3 regions of the Janthinobacterium foliorum genome follow, and region 2 is predicted to be linked to each of the others. Evidence: predicted binding sites of a transcription regulator. Region 2 holds the regulator's gene; each other region holds the start of a gene.
What was found. The regulator LexA, encoded in region 2, represses DNA repair genes until DNA is damaged. The targets are predictions, from matches to a motif close to ACTGTATNNNNATACAGT.

Region 1 (10,398 bases), on a different contig from region 2:
TGTCACGCAGGCGCCGTCAGCAAGCGATGTCGTTGCTTCTGGCTAGCCTTTCAGCAACGCCTGCGCCCGCCTCAAGCCCTCGACAATCACCTTGTAAGCCTGCCGCCGGCTCGCCGCATCGGGCGCGCGCAGCACGTATGACGGGTGGTACACGGCGACCAGCCAGCGGCCCTCATGCTGCACGGGCGTGCCGATCAGCGGCGCCATGCCCGCCGCGCCATCCTGCAAAACCGATTTCAACGCCGTGCTGCCCAGCGCCACGATCACTTGCGGTTTTACGCGCTGGATTTCCTCTTCCAGCCAGCCATGGCAGGCGAGGATTTCGCGCTGGGCCGGGGTCTTGTGCAGGCGGCGCTTGCCGCGTGGTTCCCACTTGAAATGCTTGACGGCGTTGGTCAGATACAGGCTGTCGCGCGCCATGCCTGCTTCCTGCAGGGCCTGGTCGAGCACCGCGCCGGCCGGGCCCACGAAGGGCACGCCCGCCAGGTCTTCCTGGTCGCCCGGCTGCTCGCCGACGAGCATGATGCGCGCCTGGGCCGGCCCCATGCCGGGCACGGCTTGCGTGGCGCTCTCCCACAGCGCGCAGCGGCGGCACTGGTCCAGCGTGGTGGGCAGGTCGCGCGCGGGCTGGGCGCGCTCGGCGGTGATGGGGATCATGGTGGCGCCACCGCGCTGGCCGACGCTGGCAGTCTGGCCCGTGCGGCGTTCGCCGTTGGCGGCGGCGCTCACCATGGCGGGCACGATGGCGCCTTCGGGCAGGTTTTTCCAGAAGCGCGCGGGGATATGGCTGTGCAGCAAATCCGCATTCACGCGGGCCGGGTTGAAGATGCTGCGGTAATAGGTCAGCCACAGGGCTTCGCCCGCATCGTCGATCTCGGCCGCGCCACGCAGCAGGGCCGGTCCCGCGTGCAGGGTGGCGCCATCCCACAGCATGCTGGCGTCGGGCGTGGCGATCATCCAGCTGGTCGATCCCATGCGGCGCGCAAAGTGGCGCGCCACTTGCGGCAGCACTTCGTGCGTGGGTTCGAACCAGGCGACAAAACGCGGTGCCCCTTGCGCTTCGCCGCGTTCGCGGAAGCGCACATACGCATGCATGTCGTGCTCTTCGCGCCGCACGGCCTTGGCCATGGCGTGCAGGCGCGCGCCGTCCGCGTCGGCCGGTGATAGTACGTCGTGCTGGCCCAGCTGCCAGCGCCAGAGCACCTGATACAGGAAGGCCCAGCGGTCATGCACATTGAAACAGGCGGCGGCCTGCAGCAGCTCCACCAGCTGGCGGGGCAGGCGCAGCATGGGGGCGCCGGTATCGGTCGCCTCTGGCGGGGAGGAAAACAGGTCGCCCTCGCCTGGCCGCGACTGCCATTGCACGCGTGTGGGCGGCACCTGGCGGGCGATCAGTTCGCGTGCCGCCGCGCGCCACGCGTCGAAGGACTGCGCCAGCCGGACAACAGCGTTCATGCCGCCTGCAGCTCCGGCCACAGAGGCATTTGCTGCGGCGCCTCCGCCATGGCGCGGCGCAGGTGCTCCGATGCCGTGGTGTCGCGCGCGGGAAAGTAGTCGGCCGTGATGATGAAGGGGGCGATTTTCTTCATGCTGCAGCGCAGGCGCGACAGGTCGGCGTAGCGCACCTGCCGCAAACGGCGCAGGTCGACGATGCGCTGCGCGTTGCGCAGGCCGATGCCGGGCACGCGCGCGATCATGTGCTGCGCCGCGCGGTTCAAGTCCAGCGGAAAATGTTCGCGGTGCGCCAGCGCCCAGGCCAGCTTGGGATCGATGTCCAGCGCCAGGTTGCCGCCTGCGGCGGGCAGCAGTTCGCTGGCCTGGAAGCCGTAGCTGCGCAGCAAAAAGTCGGCTTGGTAGAGCCGGTGTTCGCGCAGCATCGGCGGCGGCGCCAGCGGCACGCTTTTCGGGCTGTCGGGAATCGGGCTGAAGGCCGAGTAGTACACGCGCTTGAGTTTATAGCTGCCGTACAGGGTCTCGGCCGTCGAGAGGATTTGCTGGTCGTCGCTGGCATCGGCGCCGACGATCATCTGCGTGCTTTGCCCGGCGGGCGCGAAGCGGGGCGACTTCGGTTCCTCCGCCTTTTCGTCGAGCTTGCGGCGGATGGAACCCATGGCCAGCTTGATCGTGTGCACGCTCTTTTCCGGCGCCAGTTTCTGCACGCTGTCCTGCGTGGGCAATTCGATGTTGACGCTGAGGCGGTCGGCATAGCGGCCCGCCTGCGCGATCAGGGCCGGATCGGCATCGGGGATGGTTTTCAGGTGGATGTAGCCGCGGAACTGGTGCACCTCGCGCAACTCGCGCGCCACCTGCACCAGCTGCTCCATCGTGTAGTCGGCCGACTGGATGATGCCGGAGCTGAGGAACAGGCCGTCGATGTAGTTGCGCAGGTAAAAGTCGCTCGTCAGCTTGACCACTTCGGCCACCGTAAACCGCGCGCGCGGCACGTTCGAGCTGCGGCGGTTGACGCAGTACTGGCAATCGTACAGGCAGTAATTCGTCAGCAAGATCTTGAGCAGCGAGACGCAGCGCCCGTCCGGCGTATAGCTGTGGCAAATGCCCATGCCCGTGGTGGCCCCAAAGCCATCCTTGCCGATGGAATCGCGTTTGGGCGCGCCGCTGCTGGCGCAGGACGCATCGTACTTCGCCGCATCGGCGAGGATTTCCAGCTTGTCCGTCAATTCCATGGCTCATCTCGATATACTGTGTTTTTGTACAGTATAGCAGGAATGCCGTGAGATGCCAGTTGCCCCAGGCGGCGTTTTTGAGCGGAAAAGAATGCCCCTCGCACGGTAAGGACATTACATATAAGCAATGAATTTAAGTGCTAGGATGTCAATGTTAGCTGGATTTTCACAGTCTTTGAAAATCTTAGCCAAAAACACTCCGATCCATTCCCATGTTCAGCCTATTCCAGAAAAAACACGTTTTATTCTTCCTCATCCTTTTCTTCCAGAGTCCGTTCTCATACAGCTATACCATGCCGACGATCACCGTGACCGCCGAGCGGGAGCGGCAGGCTTATGAAGATTGCGTCGCCATGAGCGGTGTCTTTTGCCGCTGGCCTGGCGACATGTCCGACTTCTACGACCGTCCTTCGCGCGGCGCCGGCACGCCGGGTCCCGCCCATACCGATGCCGCGCCATCGAATGCCAATACGAATATCGACCGCTGCGGCGCCCTGACGGCGCACCCGGTGGTCATTGCCACCGGCGAGAAGATCAAGCCCGAGGTGGATTTCCAGTCCCTGGGCCTGTACGGCCTGGGGCTGAAGCGAACCTATCGCAGCAAGCACGCGGTCGGCACCTTGTTCGGACCACAGTGGCTGTCCAGCGTGGATGTGCCCAGGCTGAAGGAGCCGAATTGCGGCAACGCGGGAACGGGACGATGCATTCCCCGCTCCGTGACGGTGACCGCTCCCACCGGCAGCACGACCAATTATCAATTCGTCGGGGAGAACGAGTTCCCCTCGCCTCAGGATCCTCGTGCAAAATCTTATTTGTATCTTTCCGGAAAATCCGCGCGCAGTGGCGAAATGGTGTATACCCCCGGTGCCGGCTGGACCTTGTGGGCCAATGGCAATACCTATACCTATAACAAAGTGGGCGCCATTGTCTCGATCGTGGAGGGTGCCGGCGCGCAACTCAATTTTCAGTACGGCGCCAATCCCAGTCAGCTTGCCAGCGTCAGCAACAGCAGTGGCCAGCTGATCCAGTTTACCTGGGGCGGCAACGGCAAGGTGAGCCGCGTGCGTGATCCTGCGGGCAATGACTGGAACTATGAATACCATGCCAGCGGCATGCTCGCCAAGGTCACTGCGCCGGCCAGCCAGGAAGTGCGCGAGTATCACTACGAAACGGCCAATCCCGCTCTGTTGACGGGGATCAGCATCAATGGCCAGCGCCATGGCCGCTACGCGTATTTTGCCGATGGCCGGGTCAGCGAGAGCGGCCTGGAAGGTGGGGAGGAGCGCGAGACCTTTGTCTACGGCGCCAATCAAACGACGGTGACCGATGCGCGTCAACAAGCCACTACCTACAAGTTTGCCCTGATCGGTGGCGAGCTGAAGCCAACAGCGGTGTCCCGCGCCGGCACGGCGACGTGCGCCGCGGCGGCCGCCAGCACCGCGTATGACGCCAATGGCTATGTCGACTATACGCTGGACTGGAATGGCAACAAGACGGACTACAGCTATGATGCGGGCGGCCGCCTGTTGAGCAAAACGACGGCGGCTGGCACGAGCGCGGCGCAGACGGTCGTGCATAGCTGGATCGGGAATGAGATTGAAAAAACCGAATACCGCAATGCAGGCAACGTGGCCTACTTGCGCGTCAGCTACACCTACTACCATGCGTGGGCCCCGTCAGGAAAACTCGAGAGCGAAACGTGGGACGACCTGAAGACCGGCAAGCAAAAGAAATTCCTGCACACGTATGCGTTTTATCCGAACAGCACCATGTCGAGCTGGACAGTGTCGCGCAGCCTGCCCGGCGGCGCGGCAGTCACGCGCTATGACTACGACACGCGCGGCAACCTGACCGGCATGACGAATCCGCTTGGCCACCAGCAAGCGTGGGCAGGCCATGACGGCATGGGCCGCCCCGCGAGCTATACCGACAGCAATGGCGTCCCCAGTACCTATGCCTACGATGGCATGGGGCGCCTGCTGGCGGCCACGCTCAACGGCAGCCGGACGACGCAACTGGCCTATCATGCGGGCGACCTGGTGCGGTCCATCAGTTATCCGGACGGCAGCATGACGCAGTATCAATACACGGCGGGCGGCCGGGTCGAATACGTCGGCAATGCACTGGGGGAATTTACGCATATTGCCGTGAACGTCGCGGGTAACAGTGTCCGCAGCAGTTCCACCTTGCACAGCGCTGATGCCGGCGCCGCTGCGCCGGTGGCGGTTACGGTCGGGGAACGCAGCGCGATGACGGAATTCGACAGCCTGGGCCGCGCCTATGCCGAGGTCGGCAATCATGGCCAGCGCCTGGACAAGCGCTATGACCACAACGGCAACCTGGCCAGCGTCACCGATGCCGCCGGACGTGCCACCCGTTATGATTATGACGCTGCCGGCCACCTGCTCAGGAGCACGGCGCCCGATGGCGGCGTCACGCAAATGGAGTACGACGCCGACGGCATGCTGGCGGCGGTAACAGATCCGCGCCCGCTGCAAACGCGCTATGCATACAATGGCTTTGGACAGGTCCTTAGCCAGTCGAGTCCGGACACGGGCACGACCAGCTATGCCTACGATAGCGCGGGCCGGCTGGCGAGCAAGACGCTGGCCAACGGTAAAGTCATCCAGTACGCATGGGACAGCCTGGATCGCCTGATTTCGCGCGCCGGCAATGGCGTGACGGAAACTTTCCTTTATGACGAAGGCGCTTTTGGCAAGGGGCGCCTGACGCGTTTCAGCGATGCCACAGGCTATACGGCATACGCCTACAATGCGTTTGGCCAGATGACTTCACAGCTGAACAATATGTTCGGCACCGGCTTTACCACCAGCTGGAGCTATGATGAGATGGGCAGGCTGTCCAGCCTGAGCTATCCGACGGGCCTGGTCCTCCACTACCACTACGACAGTAGCGGCCGCATTGCCTCTGTCACCAGCCAGGGCGCCTGGCCGGTGATTGCTGATTCCTTCCTGTATCAGCCTGCCATGGAGCAGCGCTATGCCTGGCGCTTTGGCAATGGCGTGCCGCGGATCGCGCGCCTGGATGCCGATGGGCGTATTACACAACTACATGGCCATGGCGCGCACAATTCCGTATTTGAATTCAACAATGTAGACCTGATCAGTTCTGTCAGCGACTACCTGGACAATTCCCTGTCGCAGACCCTGGATTACGATCGCGCCAGCCGCCTGAAATACGTTGCGCGCAGTGGCGATTCGCAAGCCTTCAATTGGGACTTGGCGGGCAACCTGACGGATCATAGTCGCGAAGGCGCGGGATACATGCTGGCGGTGGAGCCGCACAGCAACCGCCTTGCCGCCTGGCGTGGCAATGGCCAGAGCCGCGCCTTCGCGTATGACGGCGCCGGCAATGTGGTGGGGGAAAACCGGCACGACGGGAATCGGACCTATGTTTACGATGGGCTCAACCGCATGAGCGGCATGGCGGTAAATGGCGTGCATCTGGCCAACTATCGCAATAATGCCTTGAACCAGCGTGTCTACCGCGAAGTTGGCGGCACGCATACTCCTGCAATTTATGGACCGCAAGGAGAACTGCTGGCCGAGTTCGGCCCGCAACCCACCAGCTATGTCTGGCTCGGTGGCGAACTGATGGGAATTGCCCGCGGCGGGCAGTTCTATGCCAGCCATAATGACCAGCTGGGCCGTCCCGAAGTGTTGACCAATGCCGCCGGCGCCATCGCCTGGCGCGCCGCCAACGCCGCGTTCGACCGCAAGGTGGTCGTCGACACCATAGGCGGCCTGAATGTCGGTTTCCCGGGCCAGTACTACGATGCCGAATCCGGCCTGTGGTACAACTGGCACCGCTACTACGATGCATCGCTGGGACGGTATCTGCAGAGCGATCCGATCGGACTGGCGGGTGGCATGAATACCTATGCCTATGTGGAAGGCAATCCGATTCGCTATATCGATCCCTTGGGCCTGCTGAAGTTTTCTCCGGCATTCCAGCAGGCATATCCGAAGTCGGCTGCACGCCTGAATCAAATGGGGGCGAAGGTCAATGCGAGGATGTATGCGGCATTCAGCAAGTATGGGCAAGCCTCGAAGTGCGATGTCGATGCCGCCTTGGCAAAAAACAGCGGGCCATCCGTGGTGGACAAAACGCTGCAAAAAATGGTGGCAGGGTATCAGCCCGGCACTTCTGAACTCATGATGGATCAACGATTCTTGAATGGTTTTGAACACGGTACCGTATCTGACAGGTTGTTTGACGCCACCGTTTTGCACGAACTGACGCATTATTTGGATTGGCGCGATGGTTCGCCATTCCCGACAGAGGCTGGGAAGAATTTTGAAGTCTATGTTTGGGGGGAGGTTATTAACAAATGATGAATTTAGTATGGAAAGTTTTTTTTCTGTCTGTTTTGTTCGCAGCTGAGGCTGTCGCGTCCACCAATGCCTGCGACAGGAAAATTGGCGCTTTGCAGATTGGTGTCGTGCTGGATAAGACGATCGCCGCCGCACACGAATCAGTTGGCGTGACCGTTATGGTGGCGAATACCGGCAGAGATACGCTGCATCTGCCGTCCTTCATGGAACTGGAGTCCTATTGGCTGCGTTTCGAGGTGGTCAATGAAAAAAATCAGCGGGTGCGCTGGTTGGGGCCAGAAATGAAAATACTGGAGACAGATGACAAGGTGTCCTTGGAACAAGGTTACCAATGGGGAAGAAAGTTCCACGACTTTGAGCGACGCTACGATATATCCAAGGCCGGCACATATCGCATCCGGGCCATTTATGGCATATCGCCAGAGGGCCGCTGTCCCTTTGGCCGCGTCGTCTCGGAAGTCGTCAGCTTGCGCATCCGCTAGCGCGCGGCGGCACACGCGGTCCGGCGAAGGATGAGCAATTGCGGCACGCTTCCCTCCTTGCCGTACCATGAAGCCGCGTCCAGCGCATGGCTGCGGCTTCCCCCTTTGCTCTTTGCCATTGCTTGACCCACGCAATGGCAGAACGTTATATATCGGTGTATATTACGGGCCTTGTTCTCTTCTCATTAAGGATACGACCATGCGCCTCACTTCCCTCGCCAAGCTCCTCGGCACCGCCCTGCTCGCCAGCGCCGCCTCGTCCGCCTTTGCCGGCGAAGTGGTGGTCTCGGCCGCGGCCAGCCTGACGAATGCGTTCAAGGATGCGGCGCAGGGCTATGAGGCGCAGTACCCGGGCAGCAAGGTGTCCCTGAACTTTGCCGCCTCGGGCGTGCTGCTGCAGCAGATCGTCAAGGGCGCGCCCGTGGACGTGTTTGCCTCGGCCGACCAGGAAACCATGGATGCGGCGCAAAAACAGGGCCTGGTATTGCCGGCCGACCGGCACGATTTCGTCGGCAACAGCCTGGTACTGATCGTGCCGCACGATAGCAAGCTGGGTATCAAGAGCCTGACAGACCTGACGCAGAAGGGCGTGACGCGCGTGGCCATTGCCAATCCGGCCAGCGTGCCCGTCGGCCGCTATTCGGAAGGCGCATTGAAAAAGGCGAAACTGTGGGACGCCGTGCAGCCGAAAGCCATCAGCACGCAGAACGTGCGCCAGTCGCTCGACTACGTGGCGCGCGGCGAAGTCGATGCGGGCTTCGTGTATGGCACCGACGCGGCCATCATGAAGGACAAGGTCAACGTGGTGCTGGAAGTGCCGCTGGAGGCGCCCGTGCTGTATCCGATCGCCACCATCAAGGATAGCGCCAACCAGGCCGAAGCGAAGCGTTTCGTCAGCTACCTGCAGACGGCGCCGGCGCAAGCCATCCTCGCCAAATACGGTTTCAAGAAGCCATAAAGCAAACGACGGCACATGGATATCGCCTGGACCGCGCTGGCCCTGTCGCTGAAGGTGGCGGCGTGGGCCACGGCGCTCAACTTGTTGCTTGGCATCGGTACGGGCTACCTGCTGGCGCGCACGCGCTTTCCCGGGCGCGAGCTGCTCGACGCCCTCCTGACTCTGCCGATGGTGATGCCGCCCACCGTGCTCGGCTATTACCTGCTGGTGTTGCTGGGCCGGCGCGGCACCCTCGGCATCTGGCTGCAGGAACACTTCGGCATCAACCTCATCTTTACCTGGCAGGGCGCCGTGATCGCTTCCACGGTGGTCGCCTTTCCCCTCGTTTTCAAACCGGCGCGCGCCGCCTTCGAAGCCGTCGATGGCCAGCTGGAACAGGCGGCCCGCGTGCTGGGCATCTCGGAAATGGCGATTTTCTTCCGCGTGACGTTACCGCTGGCATGGCGCGGCATCCTGGCCGGCGTCTTGCTGGGCTTCGTGCGCGCGCTGGGCGAGTTTGGCGCGACCCTGATGGTCGCTGGCAGCATTCCCGGCAAGACGCAGACCTTGTCCGTCGCCGTGTATGAAGCCGTGCAGGCGGGCCAGGACGACGTCGCCAACACTCTCGTGCTGATCACGTCCATCGTCTGCATCGTCGTGCTGCTGTCGGCCGGCCGCCTGGCGCCCGGACGCATCGTTCACAAATGACGCCCATGCAACTCGACCTCGACCTCCGCGCCACCTTGCGCTCCGGCAAACGCAGTTTTGAGCTGCAGGTGCAATGCACGTCCGGCAGCCAGCGCATCGCCATGTATGGCCCGTCCGGCGCCGGCAAGAGCATGACCCTGAAAGCCATTGCCGGCCTCTTCACCCCGGACGCAGGCCATATCCGTCTGAATGGCCGCACCCTGTTCGATTCGGCCGCCGGCATCAACCTGCCGCCGCAGCAGCGCAACGTGGCCTATCTGTTCCAGGATTACGCCCTGTTCCCGCACCTGACGGTGCGCCAGAACGTGGGGTTCGGCCTGGCAAAGGGCTGGCTCAATCCGCGCGCGCGCGACAAGCTGGCAAAAGTCGACCATTGGCTTGACGCGTTTCACTTGCAGGAACTGGCGCACCAGTTTCCCGACGAGTTGTCCGGCGGCCAGCGCCAAAGGGTGGCGCTGGCGAGGGCTCTGGTGGCCGACCCGGCGGCATTGCTGCTCGACGAGCCGTTTGCCGCCCTCGATCCCGCCCTGCGTGTCAAAATGCGTCTGGAACTGAGCCAGTGGCAGCAGCGCCTGGAAGTGCCCATGATCCTGATCACGCATGATCCGGAAGATGCGCGCATCCTGGGCGAACATGTGCTCTACTTGCGCGACGGACAGATCGACCGCATGGAAGACAACAGGGCATTGGACGACAGGGTACTGGATGAGCGAATCGGATAAATCGGCAGCAACGGAAATCGGCCTGCAAGGCTCGGTATGGATGACGGTGGGCGGCGAGAACCTGGGCGGCGCGGGCCGCGTGGAATTGCTGGGCGCCATCGGCGAGTGCGGGTCCATCACGCAGGCGGCCAAGCTCGTCAAGATGAGCTACAAGGCGGCCTGGGATGCCATCGACGCCATGAACAACCTGGCCGGCGAACCGCTGGTCGAGCGCCTGACGGGCGGCAAGGGCGGCGGCGGCACGCGGCTGACGCAGCGGGGACGCCAGCTGGTCGACAATTTCCGCATCATCGAGCGCGAACATGCGCGCTACCTGCGCCAGCTGGGCAGCCAGGCGGAAGGCATCGCCGACGATTTGCTGCTCATCCGCAGGATGGCCATGAAAACCACGGCGCGCAATCAATTCCTCGGCAAGGTGGCCGCGCTGAAGGCGGGCGCCGTCAACGATGAAGTGACCCTGGAATTGCCGGGCGGCCAGCACATCGTGGCCATCGTCACGCAGGGCAGCAG
Region 2 (10,398 bases):
CTGAAGTCCGCCATGGAAGCGACGGGCGAGACGGATGCCATGGTCGTCATGGGCGGCGCCATCATGAGCCTGCCGGTGGTCGTGGCGTGCTTCGAATTCGAATTCATGGGCGGCTCCATGGGCTCCGTGGTCGGCGAGCGCTTCGTGCGCGGCGCGCAGATCGCGCTGGAACAGAAAGTGCCGTTCATTTGCATCACCGCCACCGGTGGCGCGCGCATGCAGGAAGGCTTGCTGTCGCTGATGCAGATGGCGAAAACCACTGCCATGCTGACCAAGCTGTCGGAAAAGAAATTGCCATTCATCAGCGTGCTGACCGATCCGACCATGGGTGGCGTGTCCGCCTCGTTCGCCTTCATGGGCGACGTCGTCATCGCCGAACCGAAAGCGCTGATCGGCTTTGCCGGCCCCCGCGTGATTGAAAACACCGTGCGCGAAAAATTGCCGGAAGGCTTCCAGCGCGCCGAGTTCCTCGTCACCAAGGGCGCCGTCGACATGATCGTCGACCGCCGCAAGATGCGCGAAGAAATCGCCCGCCTGCTGGCCTTGCTGCAGAACCAGGCTGTCGAAGTCCTGGCTTAATGCCAAAGTAACAGGCCGGGCGGTGTCCTGCGGACCCGCCCGGTTGCCACGCCACACCGTCCCCGCGCCTTGCGCACCGTATCCTCATCAAGAAGTCTCCCATGCAAAACCTCCCCACCACCTTGCCGGACTGGCTCGCCATGCTGGAAACCCGGCATTCGGAAACCCAGATCAACATGGGCCTGGACCGCGTGCAAGCCGTCAAGGCGCGCATGCAGCTGGCTTTTACTTGCCCCGTGATCATGGTGGCGGGCACGAATGGCAAAGGGTCCACCTGTGCCATGCTGGAATCCGTGTTGTTGCGTGCTGGCTACAAAGTGGGCCTGTACATCAAGCCGCACTTTCTCGATTTCAATGAGCGCGCGCGCGTGCTGGGCGAGATGGCCAGCGACGCGCAGCTTGTCGCCAGCTTCAATGCCGTCGAAGCCGTGCGCGGCGACACGCCGCTGACGTATTTCGAATTCACCACCCTGGCCATCCTGCAGCTGTTGTCGCAGGCCAACCTCGATGTCGCCATCCTGGAAGTGGGCCTGGGCGGGCGCCTGGACGCCGTCAACGTGATCGACGCCGACGTGGCCATCGTCACCAGCGTCGACATCGACCACACGGATTACCTGGGCGACACGCGCGAAGCGATCGGCTTTGAAAAGGCCGGCATCTTCCGTCCGGGCAAGGCGGCCATCTGCAGCGACCCCGTGCCGCCGCAGTCGCTGATCGACCACGCCGAGGCCATCGGCGCCGACCTGTGGCTGATGGGCCGCGATTTCAATTACTCGGGCGACAAGCAGCAGTGGAACTACGGCGGGCGCGAGCAGCGCCGCAATTCGCTGGCCTACCCGAGCCTGCGGGGCGCCAACCAGATCCTCAACGCGACGGCCGTGCTGGCCGCGCTGGAAGTGCTGAAGCTGAAACTGCCCGTGGGCGCGCAGGAAGTGCGCACGGGCCTGGTGACGGTGGAGCTGCCGGGCCGCTTCCAGGTCTTGCCTGGCCGCCCCAGTGTGATCCTCGACGTGGCGCACAATCCTCATGCGGCCTCGGCGCTGAACCAGAACCTGGGCAATATGGGTTTCCATCCCTACACCTACGCCGTCTTCGGTTCCATGCAGGACAAGGATATCGATGGCGTACTGGCCGCCATGTCCGAACACGTCGACCACTGGTGTCTGACGGGCCTGCCTTCGCCGCGCGCGGCCACGGCTTCAGAACTGGCCGCCAAGGTGCAGATCATGCTGGAAGACAAGCCTGACAGCAGCGAGCATACCGTGGCTATTTTCGATGATCCGGCACAAGCTTTTGCAAATGCAATGAGCCGGGCCGGTGAGAATGATAGAATTGTGGTCTTTGGTTCTTTCCTCACCGTCGCTGGCGTGATGAAGGCCCGAAAATCCTCACTTCACTGAAACGCACTCGACTGAAAATCACGCATGGGCTTGTTCTCGAAACTGTTTAAAAACAAGCAAGAATCCTCTGGCGAAGACAGCGGCTTTTATGTCCCTGGCGAAGCACAGTCGCCGACACGCAAACGCGCCGCCAACACGGCCGGTGGCGGCGGCGCTCGCCGTGGCGGCAAGGAAGCACCGGACCCGGTCTTGCCTGAAAAAAAACGCGCGCGCCGCCGCCTGGTCGGCGCCGTTGCCCTGGCACTGGGCGTGGCCGTCGGCTTGCCGATGCTGCTCGATTCCGAACCGAAGGCGCCCGTCAACGACATCGCCATCGACATCCCGTCGAAAGAAAAGGTCGCCGCCGCGCCCGCGCCTGCACCCGTGCAGGCCGTGCCGGCCCAGGCCGCATCGAATGGCCTGGACCAGTCCGAGGAAATCGTCGACGCGCCGCTGCCGCCAGCGGCCAGGCCTGCGCCCGCCCCGGCACCCGTGCTGGCCGCTGCCCAGCCGGCGCCGGTCAAGCCGGCCTATGTGGAACCGAAAGCGGAGCCAAAGCCCGAACCGAAGCCGGTCAAGGTGGAGCCGAAGCACGAAGCAAAAGCGGAGCCAAAGCATGAGGCCAAGCCGGAAGCCAAACCCGAGCCCAAGCATGAAGTAAAACCGGAAAGCAAGCCTGAACCGAAACCCGCCAAACCGGCGCAGTCTGCCGACGATGCGGCGCGCGCGCTGGCGATTCTGGAAGGCAAGCCAGTGGAGAAGCCACAAGACAAGGCCCACGATGCCGGCAGCGGCAAGTTCGTGGTGCAGGTGGCGGCACTGGCGACGCAGGACAAGGTTGACGAATTGCAGGAAAAACTGCGCGACGCAGGCATCAGGTCGTACACGCAGAAGGTGTCGAGCCCAGCCGGCGAGCGCATCCGCGTACGGGTCGGTCCGTTCGGCAGCCGCGAAGACGCGGAAAAGACGCGCGCCAAGCTGCAAAAGCTGGGCCTGGGCGGTTCGCTGGTGCCGGCGTGACGATGCAAGGCTGAGCGCGCGTGACGATCTTCGATTACCTGGTGCTGTTCGTGCTGGTGACGTCCGTGCTGATCAGCATGATGCGCGGCCTGGTCAAGGAAATACTGTCATTGGTCAGCTGGATCGTGGCCTTCGTCATTGCCAATGCGTATGGCGCCACCCTGGCGAAATTCCTGCCGGAAGCCGTGCCGGGCGAAGCCGTGCGCCTGTTGCTGGCCTTCGTGGTGCTGTTCATCGGCGTGCGTATCTTGATGGGATTGCTGTCCATGACGGTCGATGCGCTCGTCAAGGTGACGGGCCTGAGCCTGGCGGACCGCACGCTGGGCAGCCTGTTTGGCGTGGCGCGGGGCCTTGTGATCGTGCTGACCGCCGTCATCTTGTGTGGCATGACGTCCATCCCGCAGCAGCCCTTCTGGAAAAACGCGCTGCTCAGCCCGCTCGCGGAACAGGGCGCGCGCGCCATCAAGCCTTATCTGCCTGCCGCTTACGCGCAGCATGTGAAATTTTGAATTTTTTTTAAAATCAGTAGCACAGTTTAGGAGCACACCATGTGTGGCATCGTCGGCGTCGTTTCCCATCAACCTGTCAATCAATTGCTCTATGATGCATTGTTGCTCTTGCAACATCGCGGTCAGGATGCGGCAGGGATTGCGACCAATCACAGCAGTATGTTTTCCATGCACAAGGCCAATGGCCTCGTGCGTGACGTCTTCCGTACGCGTAACATGCGTTCGCTGCAAGGCACCACCGGCATCGGCCACTGTCGTTATCCGACGGCCGGCTCGTCGAGCGAAGAGGAAGCACAGCCGTTTTATGTGAATGCGCCGTTCGGCATCACCCTGGCGCACAATGGCAACCTGACCAACTGGGAACAGTTGAAGCAGGAAATGTTCAAGAACGACCGCCGCCACATCAATACCGATTCCGACTCGGAAGTGCTGCTCAACGTGCTGGCGCATGAAATCCAGGAGGCGACGACGGGCCTGAATCTGGACCCGGAAGCCATCTTCAAGGCCGTTACCGTGCTGAACCGCCGCGTCAAGGGCGGCTACGCCGCCGTGGCGCAAATCGCCGGCGTCGGCTTGCTGGCCTTCCGCGACCCGCACGGCATCCGTCCGCTGTGCCTGGGCATCAATGAAACGGAGCAGGGTCCCGAATACCTGATCGCCTCCGAATCCGTGGCCCTGGAAGGCATGGGCTTCCGCTTCGTGCGCGACATCGGCCCCGGCGAAGCCGTCTTCATCGACGCCGACAAGCAATTGCACAGCGCCCAGTGCGCCGACAATGCCAGTTTGAATCCCTGCGTCTTCGAATTCGTCTACCTGGCCCGTCCCGATTCCGTCATCGACGGCGCTTCCGTGTACGCCACGCGCCTGAAAATGGGCGAATACCTGGCTGAAAAAATCCGCACCGAACTGCCGGGCGTGCATATCGACGTGGTCATGCCGATTCCCGATTCCTCGCGTCCGGCCGCCATCCAGCTGGCCATGGCGCTGAACATCGAATACCGCGAAGGCTTCATCAAGAACCGCTACATCGGCCGTACCTTCATCATGCCGGGCCAGGCGGCGCGCAAGAAATCCGTGCGCCAGAAGCTCAACGCCATCCCGTCCGAATTCAAGGATAAAGTGGTGCTGCTGGTCGACGACTCCATCGTGCGCGGCACCACCAGCCGCGAGATCGTGCAGATGGCGCGCGAAGCGGGTGCGACGAAAGTCATCTTCGCCTCGGCCGCGCCGCCGGTGATCTATCCGAACGTGTACGGCATCGACATGCCGACGCGCGACGAACTGATCGCCTACGGCCGCACCACGGAAGAAGTGTGCCGCGAAATCACGGCCGACTACCTGGTGTACCAGGATATTGAAGCGCTGAAGCAAGCCATTGCCGACGTCAACCCGGCCCTGACCAGCTTCGAGGCATCGTGCTTCGACGGTGTGTATGTGACGGGCGACGTGTCGCAGGAATACCTGGACCGCCTGGAATATGCGCGCCACCATCCGAAGGCGGCAGCGCCCGAAGATACGCCGCGTTCTCAGTTGAACTTGAACCTGGCAACGACAGAAGCATAAGTAAGCTGCCCGGCCGATGCCGGGCATTTTTTTCTCCGCGATCATGAACGATAAAAAAAACTACGGCTTTACCACCACCATCCTGCACAACGACCGCCGCAAGGGCATCGAGCACGGTTCGCTGCACAAGCCCGTGCACACTTCCGTTGCCTTCGGTTACGCTGACGCGCGCCAGCTGGCTTCCGTATTCCAGGGCAAGGAGCCAGGCTTCCGCTATGGCCGCCAGGGCAACCCGACTGTTTCCGCATTGGAAGAGAAGGTCAACAAGATGGAAGACGGCGTGGCCACCCTGTGCTTCGCCACCGGCATGGGGGCCATCGGCGCCGTGGTGCAGTCGCTGCTGCGCGCGGGCGACCATGTCGTCTCGTCGGCATTTTTGTTCGGCAACACCAACAGCCTGTGGCAAACGGTGACGGGGCAGGGCATCGCCGTGTCCTTCGTCGATGCCACCGACGTGGCCAACGTGGCGGCCGCCATCACGCCGGCCACGCGCATCGTGTTTGTCGAAACCATCGCCAACCCGCGCACGCAGATTGCCGACCTGAAGAAAATCGGCGACTTGTGCCGCGAAAAGGGCATCCTGTACATCGTCGACAACACCATGACGACGCCCTACCTGTTCCGTCCGAAAGCCGTGGGCGCCGGCCTGGTGGTGAACGCCTTGACGAAATCCATCGGCGGCCACGGCAATGCGCTGGGCGGCAGCCTGACGGATACGGGCGTGTTCGACTGGACGCAATACCCGAACATCTTTGAAAACTACAAAAAGGCGGCGCCGGCGCAGTGGGGCATCGCGCAAATCCGCGCCAAGGCCTTGCGCGACTTTGGCGCCTCGCTGGGGCCGGAGGCGGCGCACCATATCGCCGTCGGCGCGGAAACCATGGCCTTGCGCATGGACCGCACCTGCTCGAACGCCCTGGCGCTGGCCACCATGCTGGCCGCGGACCCGCGCGTGGCCGCCGTGCACTACCCGGGCCTGGCGTCGCACCCGCAACATGCGCTGGCAAAGGAGCTGTTCCGCAGCTATGGTTCGCTGTTCAGCTTTGAGTTGAAGGATGGCATCGACTGCTTCGATTTCCTCAACCGCCTGAACCTGGCTATTCCAGCCAGCAACCTGGGCGACACGCGCACCCTGGTGATTCCCGTCGCCCACACGATCTTCTACGAGATGGGCGCCGAGCGCCGCGCCAGCATGGGCATCGCCGAGTCGCTGATCCGCGTCTCCGTGGGCATCGAGGACGAGGCCGACCTGCTGGACGATTTCAAGAGCGCGCTGGACGCATAAGCAGCCGCGCGCCATGTGAAAAGGGCCGCGACAGTCATGCTGTCGCGGCCCTTTGCTTTTCTTGTTACATGGTAATGTCGCCGTGCCTTCGGAAACCGTGGCGAGCAAGCTCGATATCGGGTTGAGTAGCGTAGCTGTACACATTCGTACGGGAGCGCCCGGCTAGCGAGCAACGGATGCCCGAGAGCGGGCTGCGCAGCAGGTTCATGAAGGCGCGCTCACTCAATGCCAGCTGCGCATGAGTCCCACGGCCAGGCCTTCGAGGGCAAACTCATCTTCCGGCGACACGGTGATGACCTTGAAGTCGGGGTTTTCCGGCAGCAGTTCGATGACGGAACCCGTCTTCTTGTAGCGCTTGACGGTGACTTCGTCGCCGATGCGGGCCACGACGATCTGGCCGTTCTTGGCGCTGTCGACCTTTTTCACGGCGAGCAAATCGCCATCCATGATGCCGGCGTCGCGCATGGACCAGCCGCGCACCTTCAGCAGGAAGTCGGGCTTGGCCGAGAACAGGGCAGGGTCGACGTTGTAGCTCGCCTCCAGGTTTTCCTGCGCCAGGATGGGCGAGCCGGCGGCCACCCGGCCGATCAGGGGCAGCGACATCAGCAGCGCCGCCGGCACCTTCGCTGGCAGCGTTTCGGCCGCCGCACCGATCAGGCGGATGCCGCGCGAGGTGCCTGGCGAAATCTCGATGGCGCCCTTGCGGGCCAGGGCCTGCAAATGCTCTTCGGCCGCATTGGCCGATTTGAAACCCAATTCATTGGCGATCTCGGCACGGGTGGGAGGAAACCCCGTATTTTCAATCGCGTCCTTGATCAGGTTCAGGATTTGTTCTTGTCGTGCTGTCAGCTTGATCATGAGCGGTGGGTGCATACTAAAATGCTGTCTATATGAACAGTCTGTATTTTTGTACAGTATCGCCCACTATGCAAGGGGATTTCGGCGATTTGCGCAAATTCTGCGCGAAATAGTCGGATGGGCCGGGAAAAGCGCCGCGGCAGCCCGTCGCGGGGACGGCATGTTGAAGGAATGATTGAAACGTTTGCAAAAGGCGGTTATAATCTTCGGCTGACCTTCCCACACCCGTCTTGACGCCGGGGTGGGCGATTATCAATCCGACCTGAAGGAGTTTGCATGCGTCATTATGAAATAGTCTTTATCGTCCATCCGGACCAAAGCGAGCAAGTGCCCGCGATGATCGAACGCTACAAAGCCAGCGTAACCACCCGCGGCGGTTCGGTTCACCGCGTGGAAGATTGGGGCCGCCGTCAAATGGCTTACTCGATCCAAAAGCTGCCTAAAGCACACTACATCTGCCTGAACATCGAATGCGACAACGAGACCCTGGTCGAGTTGGAAACTGCATTCAAATTCAATGATGCCGTGTTGCGTCACCTGACCGTTAAAATGAAGAAAGCTGAAACAGCTCCTTCGCCGATGATGAAATCGGTACAACGCGAAGACGCGGCCAAAAGCCACCGCACCGAAGCACCAGCAGCCGCTCCAGCCGCAGCCGCTTAATTTTTGACCAGGATCGTGCGCTGAACCAGCTACAAGTAACCGCCATCATTGCCGAGCGCGAAATATTGCGCTATACCCCGGCAGGGCTGCCGATTGTGAATGCAGTATTGCAGCACAGTTCGCAGCAGATGGAAGCAGGAATTGCCCGTTTGACCGAGTTTGATGTTGCCGCGCTAGCCGCTGGCGAAATCTCAGGCCGGTTCAGCCAGGCAAGCTTGGGCGGGGTGTATCAGTTCACGGGTTTCCTGGCCAGAAAAAGCCGCAACAGCAAGAGTTTGGTGTTTCACATCATTGATTTTAGTGCAGTCATTCCCGACTAGCGCATTTTAGATACAGGAGCCTGACATGGCATTCGGTAAAAAGTTCGACAAAAATAAGCTCAAGCTTAAAGAAAAACGCAAACAGCAAAACCCGTTGTTCAAACGCAAGAAGTTCTGCCGCTTCACCGCAGCTCACGTTGAGCAAGTCGACTACAAAGACGTCGACACGCTGAAAGACTTCGTCCAAGAAAACGGCAAGATCATGCCAGCACGCCTGACCGGTACCAAAGCGCACTACCAGCGCCAAGTTGACACCGCAATCAAGCGCGCTCGCTTCCTCGCGCTGCTGCCATACACCGATCTGCACCACGCTTAATCGGTCAGATATTCCTGGAGAAGAACTATGCAAATCATTCTGTTAGAAAAAGTTGTTAACGTCGGTAACCTCGGCGAAGTCGTCAAAGTCAAAGACGGTTACGCACGTAACTTCCTGATCCCGCAACGCCTGGCACGTCGTGCTACGGCAACCGCTGTGGCTGAATTCGAAGTCAAGCGCGCCGAACTGGAAAAAGCTGCTGCCGCCAAACTGGCTGCATCGCAAGCCCAGGGCGAAAAACTGAGCGGCCTGACCGTTCAAGTTGCTCAAAAAGCTGGCGTCGATGGCCGTCTGTTCGGTTCCGTCACCAACTTCGACATCGCTGAAGCGCTGACCAAGCAAGGTTTTGCTGTTGAAAAAGCACAAATCCGCATGCCTACCGGCCCGCTGAAGATCGTTGGCGAGCACAACGTTTCGGTTGCTCTGCACACCGACGTGGTCGTGGAAGTCGTTATCGCTGTCGTACCAGACGCGAACGCGTAATCGTCTGCGGGCCTGGCCCGCAAGCGCTGCCGCACTATGAAAAGCCGGGTTCGCCCGGCTTTTTTGTGGCCTTTTTTTCCTGGATTTTTCGCCCTTTTTTTTTGCCCTGACGCCGAAGCGGGTATAATTCGCGCCATGAACGCCCCCTCTGATCCGCAACTGGATTCCCTCCGTATTCCGCCGCATTCGATCGAAGCAGAACAATCCGTCATCGGTGGTCTGCTGCGCGACAATGCCGCGTATGACCGCATCGCCGACTTCATGCATGCGGAGGATTTCTATCGCTATGACCATCGCATCATCTTCGAGCAAATCGTCAAGATGGTTAACGCTTCCAAGCCAGCCGATGTCATTACTGTTTTTGAAACCCTGACCCAGCTCGGCAAGGCCGAGGATGTGGGCGGACTCGCTTACCTGAACGCCATGGCGCAAAACACGCCATCGGCCGCGAACATCCGGCGCTACGCCGAGATCGTGCGCGACCGCGGCGTGCTGCGCAAGCTCATTACCGTGGCCGACGATATCTCCGGCACGGCCTTCAGCCCGCAAGGCAAGGAAGTCAAGCAGATGCTTGACGAGGCCGAGTCGAAGATCTTCGCCATCGCCGAAGAAGGCGCGCGCGGCGCCCAGGGCTGGACCGCCATCCAGCCCCTGCTGACGCAGGTGGTCGAGCGCATCGACGAACTGTACAGCCGTGACAACCAGAGTGAAATCACGGGCGTGCCCACCGGTTTCATCGACCTCGACCGCATGACTTCCGGTCTGCAGCCGGGCGACCTGGTGATCGTCGCGGGACGTCCTTCGATGGGCAAGACGGCGTTTTCCGTCAACATCGGCGAAAACGTCGCCATCGACAGCGGCTTGCCCGTGGCCGTGTTCTCGATGGAGATGGGCGGCGCCCAGCTGGCCATGCGTATGCTCGGCTCCGTCGGACAGCTGGACCAGCACCGCCTGCGCACGGGCCGCCTGAACGACGAAGACTGGCCGCGCCTGACCAACGCGATCCAGAAGATGAACGACGCCCAGTTGTACATCGATGAAACGCCGGCGCTGAACTCGATCGAATTGCGTGCCCGTTCGCGCCGCCTGTCGCGCCAATGCGGCAAGCTGGGCCTGATCATCGTCGATTACTTGCAGCTGATGTCGGCCAATACCCCGGGCGACAACCGCGCCACGGAAATTTCCGAGATTTCGCGGGGCTTGAAAGGCCTGGCGAAAGAACTCGGTTGCCCCGTGATCGCGCTGTCCCAGCTGAACCGCTCGCTGGAACAACGCCCGAACAAGCGTCCCGTGATGTCGGACTTGCGCGAATCGGGCGCTATCGAGCAGGATGCCGACGTGATCCTGTTCATTTACCGTGACGAGGTATATAACCCCGACTCGCCCGACAAGGGGACGGCCGAAATCATCATCGGTAAACAAC
Region 3 (10,398 bases), on a different contig from region 2:
CTGGCGGGACGTAGATCACGGACACGTTGGCGCCGGTTTCTTTTTTCGCTTCGGTCACGTTAGCGAAAATTGGAATGCCTTCGAAATCTTCGCCGGCTTTCTTCGGGTTCACGCCTGCCACGAAGGCAGCTTTGCCGTTCGCGTAGTCGCGGCAACCGCGGGTGTGGAATTGGCCGGTCTTGCCGGTAATCCCTTGGGTGACAACTTTGGTATCTTTATTGATCAGAATGGACATGTTGATTCCTTAATTAAGCTTGACCGGCAGCAGCGGCAACGACGCTCTTGGCTGCATCTTCCATGGTGTCGGCTGCGATGATAGGCAGACCGGAATCGGCCAGCATCTTTTTGCCCAGGTCTTCGTTGGTGCCCTTCATGCGGACCACCAGCGGTACGTTCAGCGAGACGGCCTTGACCGCGGCGATGACGCCTTCGGCGATCACGTCGCAACGCATGATGCCGCCGAAAATGTTCACCAGGATGGCTTTCAGGCCTGGGTTTTTCAGCATGATCTTGAACGCTTCGGTTACTTTTTCTGCCGTGGCGCCGCCGCCGACGTCCAGGAAGTTGGCTGGCTCGCCGCCGAACAGCTTGATGGTGTCCATGGTAGCCATGGCCAGGCCGGCACCGTTCACCAGGCAGCCGATGTTGCCGTCGAGCGAGATGTAGGCCAGGTCGAATTTCGACGCTTCGATTTCAGCCGGATCTTCTTCGTCCAGGTCGCGCAGGGCGACGATTTCCGGGTGACGGAACAGGGCATTCGGGTCGAAGTTGAACTTGGCGTCCAGGGCGATGACCTTGCCGCTGCCCGTGACGATCAGCGGATTGATCTCGGCCAGCGAGCAGTCGGTTTCCCAGTACGCTTTGTACAGGCCTTGCAGGTTGACGCGGGCATCGGCGATGGAACCGGCAGGCACGCCGATCTTGGTCGCGATGTCGTCTGCCTGGGCATCGGTCAGGCCTACGCCCGGATCGATGGTCACGTGGTGGATCTTCTCAGGGTGGCTCTCGGCCACTTCTTCGATGTCCATGCCGCCTTCGGACGACGCCATCAGGACGATTTTCTGGGTAACGCGGTCGGTGACCAGCGAAACGTACAGTTCCTGCTTGATGTCGGCGCCTTCTTCCACCAGCAGGCGGTTGACTTTCTGGCCTTCGGCGCTGGTCTGGTGCGTGATCAGCTGCATGCCCATGATCTGGTCAGCGTATTCCTTGACCTGTTCAATCGATTTTGCCACTTTCACGCCGCCGCCCTTGCCGCGGCCACCTGCGTGGATCTGCGCCTTGACGACCCATACCGGACCGCCCAGGGTTTCCGCAGCCTTGACGGCTTCGTCGACGGACATGCACGGAATACCGCGTGGTACCGTCACTCCGTGCTGCCGGAGGATTTCTTTGGCTTGATACTCATGGATTTTCATGCTGGCTTCCCTTCTGATACTGATTTGTAAAAATACGGTTAGTGGTGCAAAAAAAACAGGAAAGCGCCGGGATCACGCTTTGGCTACCCAGCGCGGGTAATACTGTGCAACCGCCCCGCCATCGGTGCGCAGGGCATGACATTTGTCGAGTTGAAACGGCTTTTCATGCGGCAAATCAGCATTCTCACCGTCGCGGGTCGACCAGACATCGCCGGCAAATGCCTGAACCGTCGCAGTCGGCAAGACTTGCGCCAGTTCGGTCAAATGGGTACAGCCGGCGATTCCCGCCAGGCGCTGTTTCAAGTCGCGGCGGAAATTCTTCAATAAATTCAGACCGATCAGCGCCCTGTAAGCGGGGCCGATGGTATCGCAAAAACCGGGATAGGGCACGGAATCGGAGACAGCTTCGGCCTCGACGATAGTCAGTTCGTGATCGACGGTAATGCGTAAATGGAGGTCATGCAGAGGAGTGCCGGCGGGACGGGGGCCGGAGGCCAGCATCGCGTCGTAGCTTTTGAGGTCGGTAATGCGCGCGTCAATATCCCACAGGCCGTCGTCGCGCACATACGCTTGGACGTCAATAACGCGGGAGTGCCGGAGGGCGCGCCGGGATACGGGAGTTGACAGGGGCATAAGACCGATGCCGCTTGCGCGGCCAAAATTTAGTAAGCAGCCATGTGCATAAAGCACGCCGTTCGCAGCTTCTACGAACAGCAACCGCACCTGCGGCGCCGCAAAAACCCTAAAAGTGTAGCACACTGAGCGCCGGTTGCGCCGCAACATAATTTTTCATTGCTTGGATAAATGCATTTCAAAGCATAAAAAAACAGCATGGAAATTTCCGTTGTTATCACCAACGGTGATGATAGATATGGCCTGCCATCGCGGCGGCGCCCGTCAAATGACGGGGCATCTCCGGCGGACCGCTGCGCTGGCAGGTCTGGCCGCACGCAGCGCAACATTGCGCACGCCGCTTGACGCCCGGATGAGAAGGATTGGCGGGATTGCGAGGAATGCAAGACTCCGCGGCACGCTGCAATTATCTGCGAGATACCGCTGCGCCAGAATTTGTTGCAGAAGGTATACAGCCGGACAGCGGCAAGCGGCGGAGGAACGTCCATCCCCGCCGCGGCGGCCTTCAGGATGGTCAGCTGCCGGAGCAGGCACGACCACACCGGACAAAAGCATCATGCGCGGAAGAGTGGTGGCAAAAAAGCGCAACCGTACGGAAGATACGGGGCGCCGAGCTACGGGGGCGCCGAACGGGCAAGCATCGCAAGCCGCCTATCCACCCCGACGCGCGGCAGGCTTTAACCCGTGTACCCGTAGTACTTAATCGTCTTCCGGTTCCAGGCCCTTCAAGGCCACCTGTACGGCACGCTGGGAAAAACCGCGCTGCATGAGGAAGCGCATCTGCTTGCTGCGCTGCTCGGCATCCTGCGCCACTTGCCCGAACTTGCGGCGCCATACCTCACAGGCGCGGGCAATTTCGCCTTCGGCCAGGCCCGCCTTGAGTTCCTGCAGCGCTTCGCCGCCGATGCCATGGCTTTGCAATTCAGCCATGATGCGGCTGTTGCCGAAGCGCGCCGAGCGGCGGTGGATCAAGGACTCGGAAAAACGTTCCTGCGACAGCCAGTTGGCCTGCTCCAGGCTGTCGAGCAAGGCTTCCACGTCATCGCCTTCCTGGGCATGCCGCTGCAGCTTGCGCCGCAATTCCATGCGACTATGTTCGCGCATCGACAGGAAGCGCAGCGCCCTGCCCTTCAGGCTCAGTTGTACCGCTGCCATCATTCCACCCTATCATTCATCACATTCAAAAAATACTTAGCGCCAAAAGACAAATGCCGCCTGGCGCACTGGCGCGAGACGGCATTCATTGTAGATCTTTATGCGGCAAGCCACGGCACCAGCGGTCACGGTCCGCCGCAGGCAAGACCAGCCGCGACTGGCCATGCCAGCGCAGCCGACCGGTGCTTACTTCGGTGCTTACTTCGCCGTTGACGATGCTTACTTCGCTGTTTACTTTCCTACTCGGCCGCCTTGGCTTCCGCCGCCTTGGCTGCCTTGTCGGCGGCCTTGTCCGCTTTTTCCGGCTTTTCAGCGGCCAGTGGCGGCAGTTCGCGCACGCCCAGCGAAGCGCGGACCTTGTTTTCGATCTCGCGGGCCAAGGCTGGACGCTCTTGCAGGAAGGCGCGGGCGTTGTCCTTGCCCTGGCCGATGCGTTCGCCGTTGTAGCTATACCACGAACCGGATTTTTCCACGATCTTGGCATCCGAACCCAGGTCCAGGATTTCGCCTTCGCGCGAGGTGCCGGCGCCGTACAGGATGTCGAAGTGCGCTTCCTTGAACGGCGGCGCGATCTTGTTCTTGACGACCTTGACCTTGGTTTCGTTGCCGATCACTTCATCGCCCGATTTGATCGAGCCGGTGCGACGGATATCCAGGCGCACGGAAGCGTAGAATTTCAGCGCATTGCCGCCCGTGGTGGTTTCCGGGCTGCCGAACATCACGCCGATCTTCATGCGGATCTGGTTAATGAAGATGACCAGGGTATTCGTGCGGTTGATGGAACCGGTCAGCTTGCGCAGCGCTTGCGACATCAGACGCGCTTGCAGGCCTGGCAGGGAATCGCCCATGTCGCCTTCGATCTCGGCGCGTGGCGTCAGTGCGGCCACGGAGTCGATGACGACCAGGTCGACGCTGCCCGAACGCACGAGGGCGTCGCAGATCTCCAGCGCCTGCTCGCCCGTATCCGGTTGCGAGATCAGCAGTTCATGCAGGTTGACGCCCAGCTTTTGCGCGTAGCCGACGTCGAGCGCATGCTCGGCATCGATAAAGGCGCAAGTGCCGCCCAGTTTTTGCATTTCGGCGATGGTTTGCAGGGTCAGGGTGGTTTTACCCGATGATTCAGGACCGTAGATTTCCACCACGCGGCCGCGCGGCAAGCCGCCGACGCCCAGCGCGATATCCAGGCCGAGCGAACCGGTCGACACGACTTGCACTTCTTCGATCGGTGCGCTGGCATCCATGCGCATGACCGAACCTTTGCCAAACTGCTTCTCGATCTGCGCCAGTGCGGCGGCGAGCGCCTTGGCTTTTTCCGATGCGGGTACTACAGCTTTTTTATCGTCCATATGTTCTTTCAGCCGTTCTACAGTTGCGGATTCACCGGAATCCTGCAGCCTGCGATAGCGCCAGTGGGTTAAATTCTTTACACAGACAGTACTGTATAAAAAAACAGTGATCAATGCAAGCGGAACGTGGATTTGTTTTGAAACAGATCAATACAGCCCTTGTTTTTCACAAAAACTCGCCACCTTGCGGAAAATGAAACACAATATAGACTTCTGATGTCCCGATGTTGCAAGCATAGGAAGCCTCACCATGCGTATTTTACTTGCCGAAGATGACAGCGTCCTGGCCGATGGATTGACCCGTTCGCTGCGCCAGTCCGGCTATGCCATCGACTACGTCAAGAATGGCCAGGAAGCCGATACGGCCCTGTCCACCCAGGAATTCGACTTGCTGATCCTCGACCTGGGCTTGCCAAAAATGTCCGGCCTGGAAGTATTGCGCCGCCTGCGCGCCCGCGCCTCCCTGCTGCCCGTGCTGATCCTGACGGCCGCCGATTCCATCGAACAGCGCGTCAATGGACTCGACCTGGGCGCCGATGATTATATGGCCAAGCCGTTCGCCCTGTCGGAACTGGAGGCAAGAGTGCGCGCCCTGACGCGCCGCGGCGCGGGCGGCGGCGCCACCATCATCAAGCACGGTCCGCTCAGCTATGACCAGGTGGGCCGCAGCGCCTACATCAACGACCAGATGCTCGACCTGTCGGCGCGCGAGCTGGGTCTGCTGGAAATCCTGCTGGGCCGCACGGGCCGTCTCGTTTCGAAAGAGCAACTGGTCGATCACCTGTGCGAATGGGGCGAGGAAGTGTCCAACAACGCCATCGAAGTATATGTGCACCGCCTGCGCAAGAAGATCGAAGTGGGCGGCGTGCGCATCGCCACCGTGCGCGGCCTCGGTTACTGCCTGGAAAAATATTCGGAAGCGCGCCTGCACGCCGAAGCGGCCGACGCCACGGCTCCCGCCAGCAAGTGAAGGCACGCGAGGCGCCACCGGACGAGGCCGTCGACGACGACTGGTTCGAGCCGCCCACGACGGAACAGGACGACACCATCGAGCACTCGCTGTTTGGCGAAATCCTCGACTGGATGCTGGCGCCCCTGCTGCTGCTGTGGCCGATGAGCATCGCCATCACTTACCTGGTGGCCAAGAGCATCGCCAATCAACCCTTCGACCATGCGCTGGAAGACAGCGTCACCGTGCTGACGCAGCAAGTCAAGCAGGCCGATGGCGAGCTGCTGCACCGCGTGCCGGAAAAGAACAGCAGCAACAAGGGCCGCGACTTCCTGCGCGGCGACGATATCGATACGCTGTATTACCTGGTGGTGGGCGCGCGCGGCGAGTATCTCGACGGCGACCGCGACTTGCCGCCGCCGCAAGATCCCGACAAGTACCGCAGCGGCACGGTGCTGTTCCGCAACGACACCATCCACGGCACGCCCGTGCGCGTGGCGTTTACGTATCTCGACATGCCGGCCAGCACGGAAGAGGAACCGCGCCGCGCTCTGGTGCAGGTGGCGGAAACGCTGGAAAAGCGCGCGCAGCTGGCCAATGAAATCATCAAGGGCGTGATTCTGCCGCAGTTTATTATCCTGCCCGTGATCCTGGCCCTGGTCTGGTTCGCCCTGGCGCGCGGCCTGTCGCCGCTGGCGCAGCTGCAGGAACGCATCCGCGCGCGGCCGCCCGACGATTTGAGCCCCATCGAGTCGGGCCAGGTCCCCGAGGAAATCACGCCGCTGGTCGGTTCGCTCAACGAGATGCTGGCGCGGCTGTCGCTGTCGATCGACATGCAGAAGCGCTTCATCGCCGATGCGGCGCACCAGATGAAGACGCCGCTGGCCGGCATGCGCATGCAGTCGGAGCTGGCCTTGCGCCAGACCGACCACGACGAGATCCACCGTTCGCTGCTGCAGCTGGCGAAAAGTTCGGAAGCGGCCACGCGCCTGGTGAACCAGCTGCTGGCCCTGGCGCGCGCGGAAAACCAGCCGCAGGCAGGCACCGCCTTCGAACCCATCGAGCTGAGCGAGCTGGCGCGTGGCGTGGTGCAGGACTGGGTGCAAGCTTCGTTCGCCCAGCATATCGACCTGGGCTTCGAGCAGCCCGCGTATGCGCTCATGATTTCCGGCAATGCCATCATGCTGCGCGAACTGCTGAGCAACCTGATCGACAATGCCTTGCGCTACACGCCGGCGGGCGGCAGCGTCACCGTGCGCGTGCGCAGCACCTTGGAACTGGCCATCCTGGAAGTGGAAGACACGGGTCCCGGCATTCCGCAGACCGAGCGGGCGCACGTGTTCGAACGCTTTTACCGCATTCTTGGCAGCAATGCCGACGGCAGCGGCCTGGGCCTGGCCATCGTGCGTGAGATTGCCCAGCAGCACGGGGCCGAAGTCGACATTTTCAATAATCCGCGCGCCACTTCGCCCAGGCTGCCAGGCACCCTGCTGCGCCTGAGCATAGCCCTGCTGCTGCCGGACCCGCCCGAAGAGGATGACATCACGTATGGATAAGCCCAGCCCCGCACTGCAGCAGCGTCTCGATGCCCACTGGCACAAGACGCGGCGCCTGACGGCCATCCTGCTGGTGATCTGGCTGCTGACGGGTTTCCTGACCGTCTTTTTCGCCCGCGAGCTGCTGCACCTGAACCTGTTCGGCTGGCCGCTGCCCTTCTACATGGCGGCCCAGGGCGCCTCGCTGGTATACCTGGCCATCATCGCCTTCTACGCCTGGCGCATGCGCCGCCTCGACAATGCCTTCCATGCCGGGGAGGAAACATGAGCGGCCAGCGCACCTTCTTTGCCCGCCTGTGCCGCTACTATCTGCTGTTTTCCGCCGGTTTCGCCGCCTTCCTGCTGGCCCTGACGGTGCTGGAACAGGAAGGCATGCCGCGCGCGTGGATCGGCTACCTGTTCATGCTGGTCACCATCACCCTGTACGCCACCATCGGCGTCATCAGCCGCACCTCGAACGTCACCGAATACTATGTGGCGGGGCGCCGGGTGCCGGCCATGTTCAACGGCATGGCCACGGCGGCCGACTGGATCTCGGCCGCCAGCTTCATCAGCCTGGCGGGCGGCCTGTACCTGAACGGTTTCGATGGCCTGGCCTTCATCATGGGCTGGACGGGTGGCTACTGCCTGGTGGCATTATTGATCGCGCCCTACCTGCGCAAGTTCGGCCAGTACACGATTCCCGATTTCCTCGCCGCCCGCTACGGCAGCGGCCGCGACAGCCGTGGCGCCGCCGTGCGCGTGGTGGCCGTGGCCGCCACCATCATCGTCTCGTTTACCTATGTGGTGGCGCAGATCTATGCGGTCGGCCTGATCGCCTCGCGCTTCACGGGCGTGGACTTTTCTGTCGGCATCTTCCTGGGACTGGCCAGCATCCTCGTCTGCTCCTTTCTGGGCGGCATGCGCGCCATTACCTGGACGCAGGTGGCGCAATACATCATCATCCTCATCGCCTTCCTGATCCCCGCCATGTGGCTGTCCGTCAAGCATGCGGACAATCCCGTGCCGCAGATCGCCTACGGCAAGGTCTTGCCGCAGCTGAGCGCGCGCGAGCACGTGCTGGAAAACGATCCCAGGGAAAACGAGGTGCGCGCCATTTTCCGCCAGCGCGCGCAAGGCTACCAGGCGCGCCTCGATGGCTTGCCCGCATCATGGGAGCAGGGCCACCTGGCGGCCCAGCGCCAGCTCGACAATTTACGCCAGCGCAATGCATCGCTGTTTGACATCCGCAATGCGGAGCGGGCCCTGATCGCCTATCCGAAGAATCCGGACGAGGCGCGCGTGCTGTGGCAGGCGGCGCAGGCCAGCAACCAGAAGCGCGCCGAACCGATCACGCCCCATGCGCAGCCGTTTCCCGCCGCCGACCGCGAGCAGTCCGATATCAAGCGCAACAATTTCCTGGCCCTCGTGTTTTGCATGATGCTGGGCACGGCCGCGCTGCCGCATATCCTGATGCGCTCCTACACCACGCCGTCCGTGCACGACACGCGCGTGTCCGTGTTCTGGACCCTGTTCTTCATCCTCTTGATCTATCTGACGATTCCCGCGCTGGCCGTGCTGGTCAAGTACGATATCTATTCCGCGCTGGTGGGCACGCAATATGCCAACCTGCCCACCTGGGTCTCGTACTGGGCCAATGTGGACAAGCTCAGCCCGTTGATCAGCATCGTCGACGTGAACCGCGACGGCATCGTGCAGCTGGCGGAAATTGCCATCGATGCCGACGTGCTGGTACTGGCCACGCCCGAGATCGCCGGCTTGCCCTATGTCATTTCCGGCCTGGTGGCGGCGGGCGGACTGGCGGCCGCCCTGTCGACGGCGGACGGCTTGCTGCTGGCCATCTCGAATGCCCTGTCGCACGACATCTATTACAAGGTGGTCGATCCCACGGCCTCGACGCAAAAGCGCGTGACGATCTCGAAATTGCTGCTGCTGGCCGTGGCTTTCATCGCCGCCTATGCGGCCTCGCAAAAGCCGGCCGATATCCTGTCCCTGGTAGGCATCGCCTTTTCGCTGGCTGCCTCGACCCTGTTCCCGCCCCTGGTGCTGGGGGTGTTCTGGCAACGCACGAATCACCAAGGCGCGCTGGCCGGCATGTTCACGGGCTTTGGCGTGTGCCTGTATTACATGCTGCACACGAGCACCATGCTGGGCGGCAGCGCCGGCGGACAATGGTGGCATATCGCGCCCATTTCCGCCGGCATCTTCGGCGTGCCGGCCGGCCTGGCCGCCACCGTACTGGTCAGCTGGCTGACGCCGGCGCCAAAGCGGCGCAGCACGGGACTGGTCGAGCATATCCGGGCGCCGGAATAATGACAGGAAAATACCTGTTGGGACTCGCAAAACAACGCCGTAGATGTTAGCCTTGCGGAAACAGTATTCAAAAAGAATACTGTATCTTGCAACGTGAAGCGGAGTGTCCATGCGGTCCAGTATTGCCTGTCTTACCCTTGCCTTCCTGTTACCGGCCGCCGCCAGCACATCAGCCCATGCAGCCGCGCCCGTTCCGGCAGCGGCAGCGATTCCCGCCGCCGATTTCTTTGCCAATGCAGCGCTCAGCGGCGCCGTCCTGTCGCCGGACGGACGCCATGTCGCCGTGCTGGTCAGCGCCAAGCATGGACGGGTCCAGCTCTACACGGTCGATTTGCCGGGCATGCAAGTGAAGGCCCTGACTTCCTTCGAGGATGCCGATATCAGCAGCATCGCCTGGGTCAACGAACAACGCATCGTGTATAGCGTGATGGATCGCAATATCGCCCAGGGCGATATCCAGTATGGCCCCGGCCTGTATGCGATCAATATCGATGGCAGCGGCTATCGCCAGCTGGCCAGCAACACGTATTCGCGCACCTCGACGCGCGGCGCGCGCGATATGCTGGGCTGGAATACGCGACTGCTCAGCGCCAGCGGCGAGCACGGCACGGATGACGTGTATGTCACGCAAGCCCAGTTCAGCACCACCGGCATCGCCTCGCAGGCGCTGCTGCGTCTCAATACCGTGACGGGCATCAGCAAGGTGGCCGCCACGGTGGCCGATGCCCAGGGCTGGATGCTGGACCAGAAGGGCGAAGTGCGCATCGCCCTGACGATCAATGACAACAAGCGCACCCTGCTGTATCGCGAGCAGGCCGGCGCCCCCTGGCGCAAACTGCGCGAGAGCGACGTGTACCTGGCGGCACCGGGCGATTTTTCGCCGGCCTTCTTCGATGCCAAGGGTAACTTCTACGTGCACGCGAGCTACCAGGGCGCCGACGCCGTGTACCGCTATGACCTGGCCACCGGCACCATCTTGGGTGCGCCATTGGCGAACACGCCCGGCTACGATTTTTCCGGCATTCCCG

Region 1: a site for LexA is predicted at 2,700-2,717, ahead of ACZ92H_RS10610 (putative DNA modification/repair radical SAM protein). Genes of this name have one in related genera too.
Region 3: a site for LexA is predicted at 4,643-4,660, ahead of recA (recombinase RecA). Genes of this name have one in related genera too.

Annotation. Positions count from the first base shown of each region.
Region 1 is NZ_CDXDQE010000004.1:70,259-80,656, reverse strand. It holds gene ACZ92H_RS10615 (UdgX family uracil-DNA binding protein) at 43-1,455, opposite strand; gene ACZ92H_RS10610 (putative DNA modification/repair radical SAM protein) at 1,452-2,684, opposite strand; gene ACZ92H_RS10605 (RHS repeat-associated core domain-containing protein) at 2,978-7,039, shown strand; gene ACZ92H_RS10600 (hypothetical protein) at 7,036-7,521, shown strand; gene modA (molybdate ABC transporter substrate-binding protein) at 7,721-8,479, shown strand; gene modB (molybdate ABC transporter permease subunit) at 8,495-9,166, shown strand; gene ACZ92H_RS10585 (sulfate/molybdate ABC transporter ATP-binding protein) at 9,172-9,888, shown strand; gene ACZ92H_RS10580 (TOBE domain-containing protein) at 9,872-10,398, shown strand, end outside.
Region 2 is NZ_CDXDQE010000001.1:325,651-336,048, reverse strand. It holds gene accD (acetyl-CoA carboxylase, carboxyltransferase subunit beta) at 1-579, shown strand, start outside; gene folC (bifunctional tetrahydrofolate synthase/dihydrofolate synthase) at 681-1,979, shown strand; gene ACZ92H_RS01515 (SPOR domain-containing protein) at 2,004-2,978, shown strand; gene ACZ92H_RS01510 (CvpA family protein) at 2,999-3,487, shown strand; gene purF (amidophosphoribosyltransferase) at 3,527-5,050, shown strand; gene ACZ92H_RS01500 (cystathionine gamma-synthase family protein) at 5,094-6,335, shown strand; gene lexA (transcriptional repressor LexA) at 6,558-7,193, opposite strand; gene rpsF (30S ribosomal protein S6) at 7,470-7,856, shown strand; gene priB (primosomal replication protein N) at 7,877-8,176, shown strand; gene rpsR (30S ribosomal protein S18) at 8,202-8,492, shown strand; gene rplI (50S ribosomal protein L9) at 8,520-8,975, shown strand; gene ACZ92H_RS01470 (replicative DNA helicase) at 9,111-10,398, shown strand, end outside.
Region 3 is NZ_CDXDQE010000003.1:258,247-268,644, reverse strand. It holds gene sucD (succinate--CoA ligase subunit alpha) at 1-235, opposite strand, end outside; gene sucC (ADP-forming succinate--CoA ligase subunit beta) at 249-1,418, opposite strand; gene ACZ92H_RS08660 (DUF2889 domain-containing protein) at 1,491-2,201, opposite strand; gene recX (recombination regulator RecX) at 2,751-3,206, opposite strand; gene recA (recombinase RecA) at 3,446-4,552, opposite strand; gene ACZ92H_RS08645 (response regulator) at 4,803-5,522, shown strand; gene ACZ92H_RS08640 (sensor histidine kinase) at 5,519-7,057, shown strand; gene ACZ92H_RS08635 (DUF4212 domain-containing protein) at 7,050-7,325, shown strand; gene ACZ92H_RS08630 (sodium:solute symporter family protein) at 7,322-9,370, shown strand; gene ACZ92H_RS08625 (S9 family peptidase) at 9,480-10,398, shown strand, end outside.